DNA from 4 places in the Streptomyces sp. NBC_00876 genome. Region 2 is predicted to be linked to each of the others. Evidence: riboswitches for the same ligand, from Rfam matches in the RefSeq annotation. Region 2 holds a riboswitch; each other region holds the start of a gene.

The links. Region 2 has a riboswitch for cyclic di-AMP ahead of OG782_RS33100 (peptidoglycan DD-metalloendopeptidase family protein). Riboswitches for the same ligand answer to the same signal wherever they lie in the genome.
Region 1: another riboswitch for cyclic di-AMP. It lies ahead of OG782_RS14345 (transglycosylase family protein); the one in region 2 lies ahead of OG782_RS33100 (peptidoglycan DD-metalloendopeptidase family protein).
Region 3: another riboswitch for cyclic di-AMP. It lies ahead of OG782_RS04360 (C40 family peptidase); the one in region 2 lies ahead of OG782_RS33100 (peptidoglycan DD-metalloendopeptidase family protein).
Region 4: another riboswitch for cyclic di-AMP. It lies ahead of OG782_RS19655 (M23 family metallopeptidase); the one in region 2 lies ahead of OG782_RS33100 (peptidoglycan DD-metalloendopeptidase family protein).

What each region holds. Positions count from the first base shown of each region.
Region 1 is NZ_CP108800.1:3,286,373-3,290,576, forward strand. It holds gene eno (phosphopyruvate hydratase) at 1-920, opposite strand, end outside; gene OG782_RS14345 (transglycosylase family protein) at 1,228-1,989, opposite strand; cyclic di-AMP (ydaO/yuaA leader) riboswitch at 1,994-2,165, opposite strand; gene OG782_RS14350 (transglycosylase family protein) at 2,467-3,402, opposite strand; gene OG782_RS14355 (cytochrome P450) at 3,508-4,204, opposite strand, start outside.
Region 2 is NZ_CP108800.1:7,559,340-7,563,543, reverse strand. It holds gene OG782_RS33105 (SGNH/GDSL hydrolase family protein) at 1-382, opposite strand, end outside; gene OG782_RS33100 (peptidoglycan DD-metalloendopeptidase family protein) at 566-1,513, opposite strand; cyclic di-AMP (ydaO/yuaA leader) riboswitch at 1,519-1,676, opposite strand; gene OG782_RS33095 (tyrosine-protein phosphatase) at 2,090-2,902, shown strand; gene OG782_RS33090 (DUF6126 family protein) at 2,927-3,103, opposite strand; gene OG782_RS33085 (helix-turn-helix domain-containing protein) at 3,152-3,760, opposite strand; gene OG782_RS33080 (aspartate aminotransferase family protein) at 3,832-4,204, opposite strand, start outside.
Region 3 is NZ_CP108800.1:1,021,315-1,025,518, reverse strand. It holds gene OG782_RS04370 (LysR family transcriptional regulator) at 1-786, opposite strand, end outside; gene OG782_RS04365 (LysE family translocator) at 859-1,503, shown strand; gene OG782_RS04360 (C40 family peptidase) at 1,537-2,010, opposite strand; cyclic di-AMP (ydaO/yuaA leader) riboswitch at 2,014-2,209, opposite strand; gene OG782_RS04355 (hypothetical protein) at 2,515-2,823, opposite strand; gene OG782_RS04350 (ATP-dependent Clp protease proteolytic subunit) at 2,831-3,466, opposite strand.
Region 4 is NZ_CP108800.1:4,506,992-4,511,195, reverse strand. It holds gene OG782_RS19660 (aldo/keto reductase) at 1-449, opposite strand, end outside; gene OG782_RS19655 (M23 family metallopeptidase) at 625-1,782, opposite strand; cyclic di-AMP (ydaO/yuaA leader) riboswitch at 1,794-1,947, opposite strand; gene OG782_RS19650 (PP2C family protein-serine/threonine phosphatase) at 2,219-3,379, opposite strand; tRNA gene OG782_RS19645 (tRNA-Met) at 3,591-3,664, opposite strand; gene OG782_RS19640 (hypothetical protein) at 4,153-4,204, shown strand, end outside.

The sequences.
Region 1 (4,204 bases), 4.3 Mb from region 2:
ATCTGCACCTTGGCGCCGAGCTTGTCGGTGATGACCTTCCAGCCGGCCCAGTCGTCCTCGTACAGCGGGTCCTCGATGGAGACCAGCGGGTACGCGGAGACGAGCTCCTCGTAGTACTCGGTCATCTCGGCGGCCGAGCGGGACTTGCCCTCGAACTCGTACTTGCCGTCCTTGTAGAACTCCGAGGCGGCGACGTCGAGCGCGAGCGCGATGTCCTTGCCCGGGGCGTAGCCGGCCTCCTTGATGGCCTCGACGATGAGGTCGAGGGCGGCGCGGTTGGACTCCAGGTTCGGCGCGAAGCCGCCCTCGTCACCGAGACCGGTGGACAGGCCCTTGGTCTTCAGGACCTTCTTCAGCGTGTGGTAGACCTCGGCGCCCCAGCGCAGGGCCTCGGAGAAGGACTCGGCGCCGATCGGCGCGATCATGAACTCCTGGATGTCCACGTTGGAGTCGGCGTGCGACCCACCGTTGAGGATGTTCATCATCGGGACGGGCAGCAGGTGCGCGTTCGGGCCACCGAGGTAGCGGAACAGCGGCAGGTCCGAGGCCTCGGAGGCGGCGTGGGCCACGGCGAGCGAGACACCGAGGATGGCGTTGGCGCCGAGGGAGCCCTTGTTCTCGGTGGCGTCCAGGTCGAACATCGCCTGGTCGATCAGCCGCTGCTCGGTCGCGTCGTAGCCGACGAGCTCCGGGCCGATCTGCTCGATCACGGCGAGGACGGCCTTCTCGACGCCCTTGCCGTGGTAGCGGTTGGGGTCGCCGTCGCGAAGCTCAATGGCCTCGAACGCACCGGTGGAGGCGCCGGACGGAACAGCAGCACGGCCCGTGCTGCCGTCGTCGAGGCCGACCTCGACCTCGACCGTGGGGTTTCCGCGGGAGTCGAGGATTTCCCTGGCTACGACGACGTCGATGGACGGCACGAGGCATCTCCTTCTGGGATATGACGCTGGTGGTGCAGGGTCGCTTTGGCCTTGCGACAAGAGCCTAACCGGCTCGGCCGTCTCAGTCGGCCGACCGCCCGTCCCCTGGGACGAAAAAGGACCCAAGTACGGGCAGAGTGGGGCGAAAGACTAGAAATTTACTGACCAGTAACTACAACAGTTGAACGATCAACGCAGAAACCGGCAGACCCCGGCCCGGCACGCACGGGGGGAGGTGCGCGCCGGGCCGGGGCGGCCGGAGTGGTCGGCGAGGAGAGAGCGCGACTACCGCGTCAGCTCGCTACTGCTACTTCGTGAGGTGCAGCTGCTGACCGGGGAAGATCAGGTCGGCGTCGTCGACGATGTCCTTGTTGAGCTTGAAGAGCTGCTCCCAGCCGCCCTTGACGTCGTGGTCGGCAGCGATCTTGCTCAGGGAGTCGCCGGTGACGACCTTGTACTCGCCGTCACCCTTCTCGACCTTCTCGCCGGTCGGGGTGGTGACGGTCTTCGACTCGGCCTTGGGGGCGGTCGAGCGGTCCGAGCGGTTGGTGGAGGGGGCCTCGGTGCGCTCGGCCTTCTTCGGCGCGGCCTGCTGGACCGGCGCCGACTCCTGCTTCGGGGCGGCCTCGGCCTTGGGTGCGGCCTCGGCCTTGGCGGCGGAGGAGCCGGTGTCGACACCCGGGTCGACACCGTCGTTGCTCAGGCTGCCGGCGCCGGCGCAGGCCCAGGCGCCCGGGCCCTGGAGGTCGAGGAGCTTCTCGGCGGTGGCGATCTGCTGGGCCTTGGTGGCCAGGTCCGCACGGGCCGCGTACTGGGTACCGCCGGCGGCGGCCCAGCTGGACTGCGAGAACTGCAGGCCGCCGTAGTAGCCGTTGCCGGTGTTGATGGACCAGTTGCCACCGGACTCGCACTGGGCGACGGCGTCCCACGTGGACACGGAGGCGGCGGAGGCGCCGGTCGCACCCATCAGGGGCACGGCGATGGCGGCACCGGCGACACCGGCGAGCGTGGCGATACGGACGGCCTTGGACGGGCGACGGTGCTTGTTGCCCTTGCTGTTGAGCAGCATCGAGACTTCTCCTCACCGACGCCTACGAGGTGAGCTGTCGGGTTCGGGCCAAGTGAGTTGCCCGGTCGCACGTCCTAGCGCACGACTTCACCCCAAGCCGGTCCTGATGCGTCTTACGACGATCGGGCCCGGCGCTTACCTGGGTCCCCCGCTCCTGCCTACGGCGCTTTACGCGTCTGTTCCCTTCGACCGACGGCAGGATTCGGCGTGACGATCGACGGGGCCCGCGGTGCGAGCGGTTCCGACCGTAAACACAGGCAACCCCCACATTCAAAGATGGACATACCGGATAAACGGCCCTTACTTGCATCCGATGAACCAGCGTTTCCGCAGGTGGGAACGGATGCGGAGGGAGCTCCCGGACAAGACACGCCAGTTGACGCAAAGAGACCCATGTCTCACTTAGTCAAAAGTGGGACATAGGCCTCTTAACTACCCCAGTTTTGTGGGTGTTCTCAGCTGTTGATCAGACCGCGCTCATCCGGCCTTCACACCGAGATCAAGGCTCTGGCCAGGCAGGATGAGGTCCGGATCGGAGCCCACCTCCGCCTTGTTGGCCTCATAGAGCTCCGTCCAGCCGCCGGGCAGCTTCTGTGCATCAGCAATCGCCCACAGGTTGTCGCCGGGGCGGACGGTGTACGCGCCGTCGGCCGCCTTGGCGCCCGTGTCGCGTGCGCCACTGTCACCGCGCGAGGCGTGCCGCCCCGAGTCGCGTCCGGTGTCGCCGCCGTCCTCCCGGGCCTCCCCGGAGGCAGGGGCGCCGCGGTGCTTGCCGGCAGCCTTCCCCTTCTCCCGCGCCTGGCCGGACGAGCCCGCCGAGGGGGTGGAGGACGGCTCCGAGGACGGTGAGGCCGATGCGTCCGGCGCGGCGTCCTCGCCGGCCCCCTCACCCTTCGCGTCGTCCTTCGCGTCGCCCTTCGGGGTCTTCGCCGCCCCCGAGGACGCGTCGTCCGCCGGATCGGCACCCAGGGACGCGTCGGCGCTCCCGGAGGGGTCGGCGGACGGCGTGCCGCCCGGGTCGACGCCCGGCAGGCTCCCGTCCACCGCGAGCCCGGAGATGACCGCACAGCTGGGCCACGCCTTCGGCCCCTGGTCGTCCAGGACCTTCTCCGCCACGGCGATCTGCTGCGAGCGGCTGGCGAGGTCGGCACGCTCGGCGTACGACTCGCCGCCGTACGCCTTCCAGGTCTCCTGCGAGAACTGCAGGCCGCCGTAGAAGCCGTTGCCGAGGTCGGCACTCCACATGCCGCCGCTCTCGCACTCGGCCACCCGGTCCCAGGTCGAGGCCTCTGCGGCGTGCGCGCCTGCCGCACCGAGCAGCGGGATGGCGATGGCCGAGCCGGTCACGCCTGCGGCGACGATGATGGCGGGTGCCTGCCGAGGGCGACGGTGTCTGCCGTTAGCGGAGCCCATGGGGATGCCTTCCGTGTGACTGACGAGTGACTGGTGAGTCGAACGGTGAACCTAGCGGGACTCGAACGTGTGTCACAAGTCGATGCAGCAGAGATCACGTGAAAGTCACAGAGTTGACAGAGTGTCACCTTCAATGAGCGCCGGCCCCGGGGTGAACTCCACCGGCAGGGTGCGCAGTCCACGCATGATGAGCCCGCCACGCCACCGCAAATCGGCAGGATCTCCCGCAAGTCGCAGGTCCGGAAGGCGTTTCAGGAGTGTGCCGAGCGCGGCCTGCCCCTCCAGCCGGGCGAGCGGCGCCCCCAGGCAGTAGTGGATGCCGTGCCCGTACCCGAGGTGCTGATTGTCACGCCGCGCAAGGTCCAGCGCGTCCGCCCCGTCGAAGCGTTCCGGGTCCCGGTCGGCGGCGGCGAGCACCACGAGCACGGGGTCCCCCTCGCCGACCCGCTGCCCGCCGATGGTCAGCGGCTCGGTGGCGTAGCGCCAGGTGGCGAGCTCCACCGGGCCGTCGTACCGCAGCAGTTCCTCGATCCCGGTGGCCAGCAGCTCCGTCTCCCCCGCGGCCAGCGAACGCTGGAGCCGCTCGCGCTGCTCCGGGTGGCCGAGCAGGGTGTGGACGCTGTTGCCGATCAGATTAACGGTCGTCTCGAAACCGGCAAACAGGAGGATAAAGGCCATCGCGGCGGCCTCGTTCTCCGTCAGGTGCTCACCGTGGTCGCTCGCCCGGATCAGCCCCGAGATCAAGTCGTCGCCCGGGTCCTCGCGTTTGCGGTGGATCAGTTCGAGGAGATAGCCGCGCATC
Region 2 (4,204 bases):
AGCGCTCGGCCACGTCGTCGGGGTCGGTGCCCGGCCGGATGATGTCGTTGCCGCCGGCGCAGAAGCTCACCAGATCGGGGGCGAGTTCCCTGGCGCGCGGCACCTGCTCCGCGACTATCTGGTCGAGGAGGCGTCCTCGTACCGCGAGATTGGCGTATCCGAAGTTCCCGTGCGCGGTTCCTGCGGTGCCCGTTGCCGCGTCGGGGTCCGGGAGCTGGTCCGCGAGGAGTACCGCGAACCGGTCGGCCCAGCCGACGAACGTTCCGTCCGGGCCGGGGTCACCGACTCCCTCGGTGAAGCTGTCGCCAATCGCCGCGTACGACTCGATGACGCCCTGTCGGTTGATGACGCCCTGCTGGATGTTGTTCGAATCGTCTGCCACAACGGCATATCCTGCACCGCCGAATGTGACCTACGCGACCGTAATAAGGGGTTGACGGGTGGTGAGATAGACCACCTGGTCAGTTTTTGGTAAAGGGGGAATAAGCAGAGGGACGGTGCGCCGCCGCACACCGTCCCTCTATGCATTGCTCAGGTCCGGATCACCGGACCGTTGTTGCCTGGATCAGACGTTGATCCCGTGCGACGCCAGGTAGGCGATCGGGTCGATGTCCGAGCCGTACGCCGGGCCCGTGCGGACCTCGAAGTGCAGGTGCGGGCCGGTGGCGTTGCCGGTGGCGCCGGACAGGCCGACCTGCTGGCCCGCGGTCACGGTCTGGCCCGCCGAGACGGAGAGCGAGGACATGTGGCCGTACTGCGAGTAGTGGCCGTCGGCGTGCTTGATGACGACCTCGTTGCCGTACGCGCCGCCCCAGCCCGCGGTGACGACGGTGCCGGAGGTGATGGCCTTCACGCTCGTGCCGGTGGACACGGGGAAGTCGATGCCGGTGTGGCTGCCGCTGGACCAGTTGGCACCGGAGGCGCGGTAGGCGGTGGTGTGGTTGCCCGGGACCGGGTGGACGTAACCGGAGCTGTTGCTCTCGGTGGCCGGGGCCGCGGGGGCCTTCGACTCGGTCTCGGCCGGGGCCTGCGACTCGGTCTCGGCCGGGGCCTCGGGGGCCTTCGACTCGGTCTTGACCGGGGCCTCGGCCGGGGCCTTCGACGGGGTGGTGGCACCCGTGGAGGTGGCCGCGGTGCCCCAGGCCTTGCCGCCGAGGGTCAGCTTCATGCCCGGGAAGATCAGGCTCGGGTCGTCGCCGACGACCTTGCGGTTGTCCTGGTACAGCTTCTCCCAGCCGCCCTTGAGCTTGTGCTCGGCGGCGATCTTCGACAGGTAGTCGCCGGAGACCACGGAGTACGTCTTGGAACCGGCCTGCTTCTTCGCGACCGGCTTGGCCGGGGTGGCGTGGGCGGCGACCGAGTTCGAGGCGGCGGGAGCGGACTGCTCCGCGGCGCTGGCGCCGGTGGCACCGAGCAGCGGAAGCGCGATGACGGCTCCGCCGGCACTCGCGACGACGATGCCGCGGGCGATGGTGCTGGACTTGGGACGACGGTGCTTACCCGATATGGGCATGAAGGTTTTCCTCTCCGTCGCCTGCGAGGTGAGCTGTCGGGTTCGGGCTGGAGATGCCCGGCCGCGTCTGGCGCGGCTTCACCCCGAGCCGGCCGGATTTCCCGGTCGGCGGCTTACCTGGTTCCCCCGCTCCTGCCACACGGTGAGTGGGTGCGAATTCCGGGCGGCGGCAGGATTAGGCGTTCCGTCCGGATTGACAGCGAACGTAAGCGAGCCGGGACGACGGAAACAAGCCATGGGTTCCACACCGGATTCCGCACCGGAAATTCGGCCCGGAATTCCGGTCACACTCCGTGGATTACGGATCTTGCCTTTCCGCGCGGCGTACGGAGTACCCAACCGCCGCGTCACCACACACCGTCACGGATATGATCCCGCTCACGAGAGGGTGATCATCTCCCTTAGAAGTAGGGCATGTTCGACTAAATACCCCAATACGGACACGTCTCGCTCATAGCCCGCCGCGCGGCCACAGAGGGCATCGACAGAGATGGTTGCCCCGGGAATCGATGTCGTATCGTCACAAGAGTGGACCCGTCGGCGACACGCGCCGGGGCAGAGCCTCCAGGAGTGACCGTGACGCAGCAGCTGCCGCAGACCCCGTCGACGGAGCCCGAACTGGACGGGGTCCGCAACTTCCGTGACGTGGGCGGGCTGCCCGCCTCTGACGGCCGCAGGGTTCGGTACGGACGGCTCTTCCGCAGCGGTCACCTGGCACACGCCACGGCCCGGGACGCCGCGTTCCTCACCGGGCTCGGGCTGCACACCGTCTTCGACTTCCGCAACGCCGCGGACCACCGGCTGGACGGCTTGGACGTGGAACTGCCCGGCGTGCGCAATGTGAGCATCCCGCTCAGCGACCCCGCGGACGGCGCCGAGTTCTGGCGGATGGTGCGCGACGGGAACATGGACGAGCTGCGCTCCATCCTGGCCGACGGCAAGGGAACGCAGCGCATGACCGCCTCCTACCGGACGATCATCCTGGAGCGCACCGCCGAGCACAGCCGCGTACTGCACGCGCTGGCCGAGGACAGCGTTCCCGCCCTGATGCACTGCGCGGCCGGCAAGGACCGGGCGGGTCTCTCCATCGCGGTGTCGCTCCTCGCGGTCGGCGTCGAGCGGGAGGCCATCGAGGCGGACTACCTCAAGTCCAACGACGCCCACCGCCGCTACCGGGTCCGGCGCAGCGACACCTCGGCGGCCGGAATGTCGCCCGAGGTGATGGAGCTGCTCAATCCGCTCTTCGGCGCCCACTCCGACTATCTCGCCGCCGCCTTCGCCGCCATCGACGAGACCTGGGGCGGCACCGACCGCTACCTCGCCGAGGGGCTGAAGATCGCCCCCGAGACACGGGAGCGGCTGCGCGAGCGCCTTCTCGACGAGGCCTGATCCACCCGGGCGGCGCCCCCTCGGCTACTGGTTGTGCATCCCCACGGCAAACAGCAGATAGAGGAAGCCGGCGATGATGTGGCCGGCCACCAGGTAGGCGAAGAGCCTGATGACGAGCCCGCGAGGCATCTTCTTCTCCTGCGGGTCGTAGTTCTTGGGCCGGCCCGGGCCGAGCGGGTCGTAGTTCTCGGAATCGGACATGACAGGTCCTCTCTGGCCGCCGGGCGTGCCGGTGGCGGGAACGACGCCTCAGCGGTGGTGGATCCCGCTGCCGAGACACAGCTCGGCGGCGGGGCTCTGCAGCAGGGTGTGAACGAAGAGCAGCTCGGCGCCGTCGGCTTCGGGGGCCGCGATCCGGTGCGGGGTGAGCGAGTCGAAGTGCGCGCTGTCACCGGGGGCGAGGTCGTGCACCGTGTCCCCGAGAGTCACCCGGAGATGCCCGGCCAGGACATACAGCCACTCCTCGCCGGGATGGACGCGCACCAGGTCGCCCTGTACTCCGTACGGAACCCGGACGCGCAGCGCCTGCATCGCACGGCCGGAACCGCCGGCCTGCTGATACGTCCAGCCGTCGGCCTCGGCCCCCTCGAACCTGCGGCCGCGGACGATCGCGTCACGTTCCGGCGGCATCTCGCCGAGCAGCTCGGAAACCGTCGTACCGTAGATCCTGGCGAGTCCGAGCAGCATCGGCAGCGAGGGCTGGCGACGGCCCGTTTCGAGCCGGGACAGATGGGCGGGTGAGAGACCGGCCCGCTGAGCGGCGGCCTCCAGGGTCAGACCACGGCTGCGGCGCTGATCGCGCAGGCGGGGCGCGACACCGGGCAGCTCGTCGGCCGCCCCTGCGTCTGGAGGATTCATGTCTCCATTGGGCCAGGAACTTTCCTCGGAGGCAAATTTCTTGCCTCCGAGGCAAACCCTGAAAGTACTGGTCAGCGGTTGGCGACGGCCTGCTTCACCAGGGTCCGCCCGAAGTCCCACATCAGCCCGCCGCCGCTGTGCGCGTCGTCCATGACGGCCGTGAACGCGGCTACAAAGCGCTCCACGTCCGCCTCGTCGATCACCAGCGGCGGAATCAGCTTGATCACTTCGAGATGGTCACCGGAGACCTGCGTGAGGATCCGGTGCTTCTGGAGGAGCGGCACGACCACCATCTGCGCGAAGAGCCCCTTGCGGGCCGCCTGCAGCATGGTCCAGCGGCTGCGCAGTTTCAGCGAGCTCGGCCGGCCGAACTCGATGCCGATCATCAGTCCGCGCCCCCGCACCTCGTGCAGCAGCTCGTACCGGCCGACCAGCGCGGCCAGC
Region 3 (4,204 bases), 6.5 Mb from region 2:
GACGGCCAGTGGCGTCGGCGACATCGCGGCGACCATCTCGGGCACCACCGCCATCCCGATGCCCGCACTGACCAGGGCGCACACCAGCGCATAGCCGGGCGACTCGCAGACCACCGCCGGCAGCGCCCCCGCCTCGGCGAGTGCGCTCTCCACACCCCGGCGCGGCGGATGGGTGGGCGCGCTGCTGATCAGGGGCCGGCCCGCCAGCTTCGTCACCGGGAGCCGACCGCTGCCGTCGGACAGGACCTGTCCGACGGCGGTGATCAGCACCAGCTCCTCGATCAGGAGCGGCTCGGCCAGGACGCCCGAGGGCAGCGCCGTCGCGGCAGCGGGCTCGTAGGCGTGGGTCAGCGCCAGATCGACCTCGCCCGCCGCCACCGCGGCCACCCCGTCCGGCGGCTCGTACTCCGTGACGACCAGCTCCACGTCCGGGTGCGCCCGGCGGAACGCGCTCAGCACGGGGGGCAGCAGATGGATACCCGCCGTGGTGAAGGTGCCGACCCGCAGGCGCCCGCCGGAGAGCCCGGCGAGACGGGCCAGTTCGTGACGGGCCTGATCCATCTCGTCCAGGACCCGCCGGGCGCGCCCGGCGAGCAGTTCGCCCGCCGCCGTCAGCCGGGCCCCCCGGTGGTGGCGCACCAGCAGGGCCGCCCCCGCCTCCCGCTCCAGCTTGGCGAGCTGCTGGGAGAGGGCCGGGGCGGTGTAGCCCAGGCGTGCGGCGGCCCGGGTGATCGAGCCGGCCTCGGCGACCGCCACCAGCGCCGCGAGCCGCGTCGGGTCGTACATTAAGCATTCCTTTTGGCAGACCCAGGAGATTGCAAGTACATGCTAAAGGCTCCTGGGGTCCAGGGTGGAGCCATGGACGCACAACTGACCGCCTTCATCGGGGTCGCCGCCGCCATGGTCGCGCTGCCCGGCGCCGACTTCACCGTCGTCGTACGCAACGCCCTCGCCTCGCGGGCGGCGGGAGTGGCGACCGCGCTCGGAGTCGCCGGAGGGTTGCTCGTCCACACCGCGCTCGCGGTCGCCGGACTGGCGGCCGTGCTGGTGGCTGTGCCGGTGCTGTTCCGGACCGTCCAGCTCCTGGGCGGCGCCTATGTGCTCTATCTGGGGATCAGTGCCCTGTACGCGGCCAGGCACCGCACGGGCCGGGCGCCGGGCCCCGGGGACGGGGCGGACGGCGGGCGGGCCGTCGACGGGACCGGGCGTGCCCTGCGCCAGGGATTCCTCACCAACGCACTGAACCCCAAGGCGCCCGTACTCTTCCTCAGCCTCCTTCCGCAGTTCGTCCCGGCAGGGGCCGCGCCGCTGCCCAGGACACTGCTGCTCGCCGCGATCGTGGTGCTGCTGGCGCTGATCTGGTTCCCGGCCGTGGTGCTCCTGGTGGACCGCCTGGGCCGGTGGCTGCGCCGGCCGCGTACCGCCCGGGCGATCGAGGGCGGCAGCGGCGCGGCGCTCACCGTACTGGGGCTGGTCCTGGTGACCGGCCCGCTGCTGCACTGACGCAGGGGCCCGGTCCAGGACGGGGAAGGGGCCTCAGCGGACCCGTCCGTAGTAGACGCTCTTCGACCAGATCTTCTCCAGCCGGACCACGGCGCCGGTCTTGGGCGAATGCCAGATCTTCCCGCTGCCCGCGTAGATGCCCACGTGGTAGATGCTGCGGCCGGAATGGAAGAAGACCAGATCGCCGCGCTGCCGGTTGGAGGACGAGATGTGGCGGGTCTTGTTGTACTGCTGCTGGGCGGTGCGCGGGAGCGTCTTGCCCGCCTTCTTGAACGAGTAGAGCGTCAGACCGGAGCAGTCGAAGCGGCTGGGGCCCGTGGCGCCCCAGCGGTACGGCGCCCCCTTCTTGGACGCGGCGACGTTGAGCGCCTTCATCGAGTGGGTCGCGGCCTGGGCCTCGGCCGCGGCGCCGGGAACGAACAAGGTGCCGCCGACGGCGGCGAGAGTCATCACCGAGGCCGTCGTGGCCCGGGCAAGCAGAGACGGGACATGAACCTGCGCAGACATGCGCAACCCTTCGTCAGCCGCCTGTGAAGGATGACCTGTCGGGTTCGGGCTGGCGAAGTTGCCCGGCCGCGGATGCGGCTTCACCCCGAGGGACGACCGGAAATCCGGTCGGCCCGTTGTGCTCGGGTCCTCCACTCCTGCCGATCCACTCCTGTCGACCAGGCATCCGGACGGCGGCAGGACTCGGCGTCCGCCCGGACCGCCCCGCCGCGGTGGCGGGGGCTTGTCGTCCCAGGGATCTTGACTCACCGAGTGCCTGATTTCCGAGGTGAAACGACGATATGTGAGGCTCATCACCACTGACCCGTTCGGGTGGACAGGTGGCTATTCGGGAAACTGCCTGCCCGTGCCGACCGGTGCCGTACCAGCGAAGAAACGGGAGATTTCACCCACCGTCCACCTCGAAAACGCAAATTGAGTTGTCCCTCGTGCGAGCTAACGCCTACGCCGAACGAGCGAGAAAACTCGGTCCCCCCGCCGGGCGTGTCGCGGTGGGGGAGCCGGTCAACTCGGCGGGGCGGGGGGCACGATGACCCGCGCGGCGCGCCGTTCCCCGTCCAGCACGCGCAGCGCCCGGGTCAACGTGGCCGTATGGATCAGTGCTTCGCCCCGCGTGTGCATCAACGCGAGCGCGTCCCGCAGCGCGACCGAGTGCGAGGCCAGCGCCTGGGCCGCGCGCAGGGCCTGGTAGGTGTCGCCGCCGCGGGCCGGATTGATCCGGCCCACCTGGTCCAGGACTTGCAGGTAGCGGTCGATGAACTCGCCCTCCGCGCGGGTCAGGGCGGGCAGTGGCGTGAACTCCGGGGGCGGCATCGGGGATTCACCGCCCGGTGTGCGGCGCCGGCGACGGTCCGCGGTTCTGCAGGATGTGGTCGATCAGCCCGTACGCCTTGGCTCCCTCGGCGTCGAGGATGAGATCGCGCTCGGTGTCGGCGGTGATCTGTCCGGCGGAGCGGCCGGTGTGACGGGCCAGCATCCCGGTCAGCGTGTCGCGCATCCGGGCCACTTCCCGCGCCTCGATCTCCAGGTCGGAGGGCTGTCCCCGTACCGGCTCGGCGAGTTCGGGCTGCTGCACCACCACGCGGGCGCCGGGCAGGGCGTGCCGTCGCCCGGGGGTGCCCGCCGCGAGCAGCACGGCCGCGCCTGCGCCCGCCTGGCCGAGGCAGAAGGTCTCCACCTCGCAGGAGAGGTACGCCATCGTGTCGTAGAGCGCGGTCATGGCGCCGAACTCGCCGCCGGGAGAGTTGATGTAGAGCGAGACCGGCCGGTCGGGCGCGTCGTACTCCAGATACATGAACTGCGCGATCAGGTCATTGGCGGCCGTGGCGTCGACGGGTGTGCCGAGGAAGACGACCCGTTCGGCCAGCAGTTTGGAGTACGGATCGAGGGTGCGGGTTCCCTGGGACGTGCGCTCGGTGAACTCGGGCAGTACGTAGCGGGCGGCGGGGCGGTGCATGGCGGGGCCTCTCCTCCGGGGTGCCGGGCGCCGGAGGGCGACGTGCACCTGTCTGTAGAAAATGTACAGGACGTACAGAAGATTGTGATGGGTAGGCCCTGGTGATCCACTGAAATCCCCGGGACGGATGCTGTTCTGACTGTTCGTGAGGGCGGACATCCCGCCAAATGCTGGACGCCTTGGTCATCAGGCTGCTTCGCCCTCGCTGAAACCGAGTGGGAAGTGAGGCGGTCCGAGGTGATGCCGGGCCCTCGGGGCTCGGGTGGAGCCGGGCAGCGTGTCGGCACGGAGCTCCAGGACCGGGCTTGTGACGCCGGGGTGACCCGCGCGACGCGGCCGGGGCGAGGTGTGCTCGCGGCTGAGGTGGCCCACGGGTCATTGGGCGGCATGGGTGGTGCACCCCATGCGTGCGGCGACTCCGACGGCTCCTGCCGGCCGGTGACCACCCTGCTTCGGACGAGTCCGAGCAGGCTGCCACGCGGCAGCCGCCCCCCACGAGGACGATTGCTGTGGGCCCCGGCCCAGGCGCCGGCCAACCGGCCTTGAAGCAACCTCGACCCCACGGGCGTGGACTAGATCCTCGGCGGGCTGCAGGCGGACATGACTCTGGACCTCTGCCCTCTGATCCGGGTGCCCCGAAGTGTCCGGGGCCCGGGATCAGGCGTGGCGCTCGCTCTCACCGACGGCGCGGCCCTGCCGCGCCCCGAACCGGCCGACCGGCTCCGGCCGGGCGCGCCG
Region 4 (4,204 bases), 3.1 Mb from region 2:
TTGCCGTCCTTCACCAGCTGGTCGAGCGCGGTGATGATCTCCTCGACCGGGACCGTCTCGTCGTCGAAGTGCGTGTAGTACAGATCGATGTGGTCGGTGCCGAGCCGGCGCAGCGACTCCTCGGCGGCGGCCTTGATGGTGGTCGCGGAGAGCCCCTTGTACGCGGGGTGGGCACCGACCTTGGTGGCCACGACCACGTCGGAACGGTTGCCCCGCGCGGCGAGCCACTTGCCGATGATGGTCTCCGACTCGCCGCCCTCGTTGCCGGTCACCCAGGCCGAGTAGGAGTCGGCGGTGTCGATGAAGTTGCCGCCGGCCGCCGCGTACGCGTCGAGCACGGCGAAGGACTGCGCCTCGTCCGCGGTCCAGCCGAAGACGTTGCCGCCGAGGGCGAGCGGGAAGACCTGGAGGCCGGAGGGGCCGAGCTTGCGAAGGGGGAGGGAAGTCATGAGTGGAACAACCCGCTCCACCGGCCCCGCTATTCCATGCCGCATACAACCAACCCGCCGGCGCGGGTCCGCGGGAACAGACCGGCAGCCCTGACGTCGGGGGGTGAGCGTCAGGACTGCCGGGGATTTCGGTGGCCCGTGGGCCGGCCGGGGAGGCGAACCGGGGAGACGGGTCTCAGACCGTCAGACCCCGGGCGCGCAGCCAGGTCATCGGGTCGATTCCGGTGCCGTCCGGGGTGTGGACCTCGAGGTGCAGGTGCGGTCCGGTCACGTTGCCGGTGGCGCCGACGCGTCCGATGGTGTCGCCGGTCGTGACCTTCTGGCCGACGGTGACATCCATGGAGGACTGGTGGCAGAACCACAGCTCGGTGCCGTCCTCCAGCTCCAGGACCGTGCGGTAGCCGTAGGAACCGGAGTAACCGGCCGACTTGATCGTGCCGCTGTGGATCGCCTTGATCGGCGTACCGGTCGGCGCCGCGAAGTCGAGGCCCGTGTGGTAGCCGGAGGACCACATCGAACCGGCTTCGCCGAAGGTCGAGGTGATCGTGTACGAGGAGGTGGGGATGGCGTAACTGGCGGCGAGTTTGGCGAGCCGCAGGGCCTCCGCCTTCTTCTTCGCCTCCTCCTCCGCCTTCTTCTTCTCGGCGGCGATCTTGGCCTCGGCGGCGTCCTGCTGCTTCTTCGCCTCGGCGGCCGCCTTCTCGGCGGCGGCCTTCTCCTCGGCCGCCTTGGCCTCGGCGTCGGCGGCGCCCTGCTGCTGCTCGGCCTGCTGGAGGATGCGGGCGCGGAGCGCCTCACCGGCGTCCGTGGTGCCCCGCTCGGCCTCGGCGGTGGTGATGCCGGCGGTCGTCAGCGGGGCGGCAGCGAGTTCGGCCTCGGCCTGCTGGGCCTCCGACTCGGGCGCCTGCGAGAACAGCGCGCCCACGCCGGGCAGCGACTTGGCGTCGGGGAGGTTGTCCGAGATGGAATCGGGAAGGGAGATGGAGACCGGCGGCTTGCTCTGCGCGGTGGCCATGCCTCCCGCACCGACGGCCGCGATGACACCGACGCCGAGGACGGTGGAGCTGCGGGCCAGACCATTGCGCTGCTTGGCGACGCGGTGCTTGCCGCGCACGGGGCGGACGGACTCCTCGGTGGGATTCCATTCCTCCCAGGCCTTGTCGGGCTCGGCCTCGTCGGCACGGAAGCCGTTGCCGAACTCGCCGCCCCGGTCGGTTCCGTAGGCGGTCCCGTAATCCGTGGTGAACGCGGTACCGGGTCCGGACACGAAGTCACTGCCGTACTCGGGCACGAACCGGGAGGGGGATTCGGGGGCAGGCTTGTTGGACGCCACGCGGGCGCACTCCTTTCCTTCCTTCTCGCCTACCGGGTTAGCTGACGGGTTCGGAGCAGGAAGGTCTCCTACGGGCTCCTCCGTCTCTCAACGAGACAAAGATGCCCGATTCACCCCATGTAGGTGGTTCCCCGGTTCCCTTGCGGAATTCGGCGCTCGCGCACGGTGCCACCTCTGACGGCGACTGGGACCGCGCTGCGTTATCGAACGTTAATAGACACACGGGTCCGATTCCAAGCCGTTCCCACTGATCGTTCACGTCTTTGGCCTGGACTTTACGGGACACAACCGGGTGGAATCGGGCGAGTCGCTTACACCTTGAGGCGCCATCGAATTCTGACGTTGCGTCAAATGTTATGCGGAGTGGCGTCCTTCGGTCACGGACGGTGGCATCGGACCCGGCCCGCCCCTCGCGGCACCCCCACCGCACCCCGCCTCATCCGCCGCCCCCCAGACCCACGATCTTCACGGTCCTGCGCCGGTCGGGCTGGCCCTGCGCCGGCCGCACGACCGCGAGCAGCGCCATGTCGTCGGTCGTCTCGCCCCCCGTGTGCAGCCGCACGTCGTCCGTCAGCGCGGACAGCAGCTCCTCGGGCCCCGGGAAGAGCCGGCCGCGCAACCGCTCGGCGGGGTCGTAGAAGACTCCGTCGGGATTACGCGCCTCGGAGAGGCCGTCCGTATAGAGGAGGAGCGTCGCCCCGGCCGGCAGCGCCCACTCGTCCGCCCGGTCCGGCCACACACCCAGGTCCATCCCCAGGGGCAGCGCGGGCAGCGAGGGCGCCAGGACCTCCAGCGTCCCGTCCGAGTGCAGCAGCAGCGGGTCCGGGTGGCCGCGGTTGACGATCCGTACCAGGGAGGCGCCCGGCGGGATCTCCGCGAGCGCGGCGGTGACGAACCCCTCGACCGCGTCGAGGCCGCCGCGCGAGCTCGCCTCGCGCGCCAGCGCACGCTCCAGTCGCCGCGCGACACCCTCCAGCGACTCCTCCTGCTCGGCCGCCTCCCGGAACGCCCCGATGATCACCGCCACCGCCTCCACGGCGTCCAGCCCCTTGCCGCGCACGTCCCCGACCACCAGCCGCACGCCCTGCGGGGTGTCCGTGACCGAGAACAGGTCGCCGCCGATGAACTCGTCCGCCTGCGCCGCCTCGTACCGCGCGGCCACGTGCAGCCCGCCGATCCGGTCGGACGGCGTCGGCAGCACCGCCCGCATGGCGGTCTCCGCGATGACCCGGGCCGAGGCCAGTTGCTCGTTGCTGCGCCGCACGACCCCGTTGATCACGACGGCGAGGATGGAGACGGTGAGGACGGTGAGCAGTTCGATGGATGGCACGACCTGGATCAGGGTGCCGCTGTAGAGCCGCAGCGCGACGACGGCCAGCAGTGCCGCGATGCCGGTCCGGATGGTGCTGGCCCGGGAGAAGAACGGCGCGGCGATCAGCGGGGCGGCCGCGAACAGCGGGATGGCGGTGAACGCGGGTGGGCTGAAGAAGTCGAGCAGCATCCCCCCGATGATCATCAGAGCGGGAAGGGCCCGGACGAACCGGCGCGCCCGTGCGCCCCCGGCATGCCTCCCCCGCCGTCTGTCCCGCTTCCCCACCTGTGGTCTCCTGCCCGGTGCACCCACGGCCGCGGACGGTACCGCGCACCACTCCAAGCCTTCCCGGAGCACGGTCTCGGGGCGACTCCTCGTCGGCCAATAGAGGTATCTCCGCGACGCGGGCCCCACCGGCCGCCGGGCCGACGGCCTTCGGCCGACACAAACGAATCAGGCCCGGCACGCTGTATGCATGCCAGGCCTGATTCTTCAGTAGCGGGGACAGGATTTGAACCTGCGACCTCTGGGTTATGAGCCCAGCGAGCTACCGAGCTGCTCCACCCCGCGTCGGTAAACACAACTCTACGGCATGTTCGACGTACGGATGACCACCCCACGACCGGCACGCCCGCGAGCGGCACCCGGCCGCCCCCACCCCGCCACCGCACCCCCGCGAGCCGCACCCGGCCACCCCCACCCCACCGCGGCAGCAGCGCGGCCAACCGCACCAACTCCGCGACCCTCAAGGGAAATACCCATACTTCACCCTGAATGCCCCCTGCCCACACCCCTCTTACCGCGTCACCGGCCAGCCAAGGGGCGGGCGTCGGGACCCTCACCCGCACCCCATTCCCGCCCTCGACCCGTCGGCCGAGGAGGGCAAAGTGCAGAAAATGAGAAGGTGTTGCAAGGGGCACGTGTTCTGCCGCAAGGTATCTGCTGCATCCCCCGGACCGGTGGGCTGCCCGTGCGAGCAGGCCTCGAACCGCGCATGTCGCCGTGTCCGTGAGCCGCTCCCGGTCTCGCATCGCAGCCTGTCTGGAGGGTCCTCGACGATGACCGCACCGCTCACCCCTGCCCCCGCCCCTGCCCCCACCCCCGCCACTG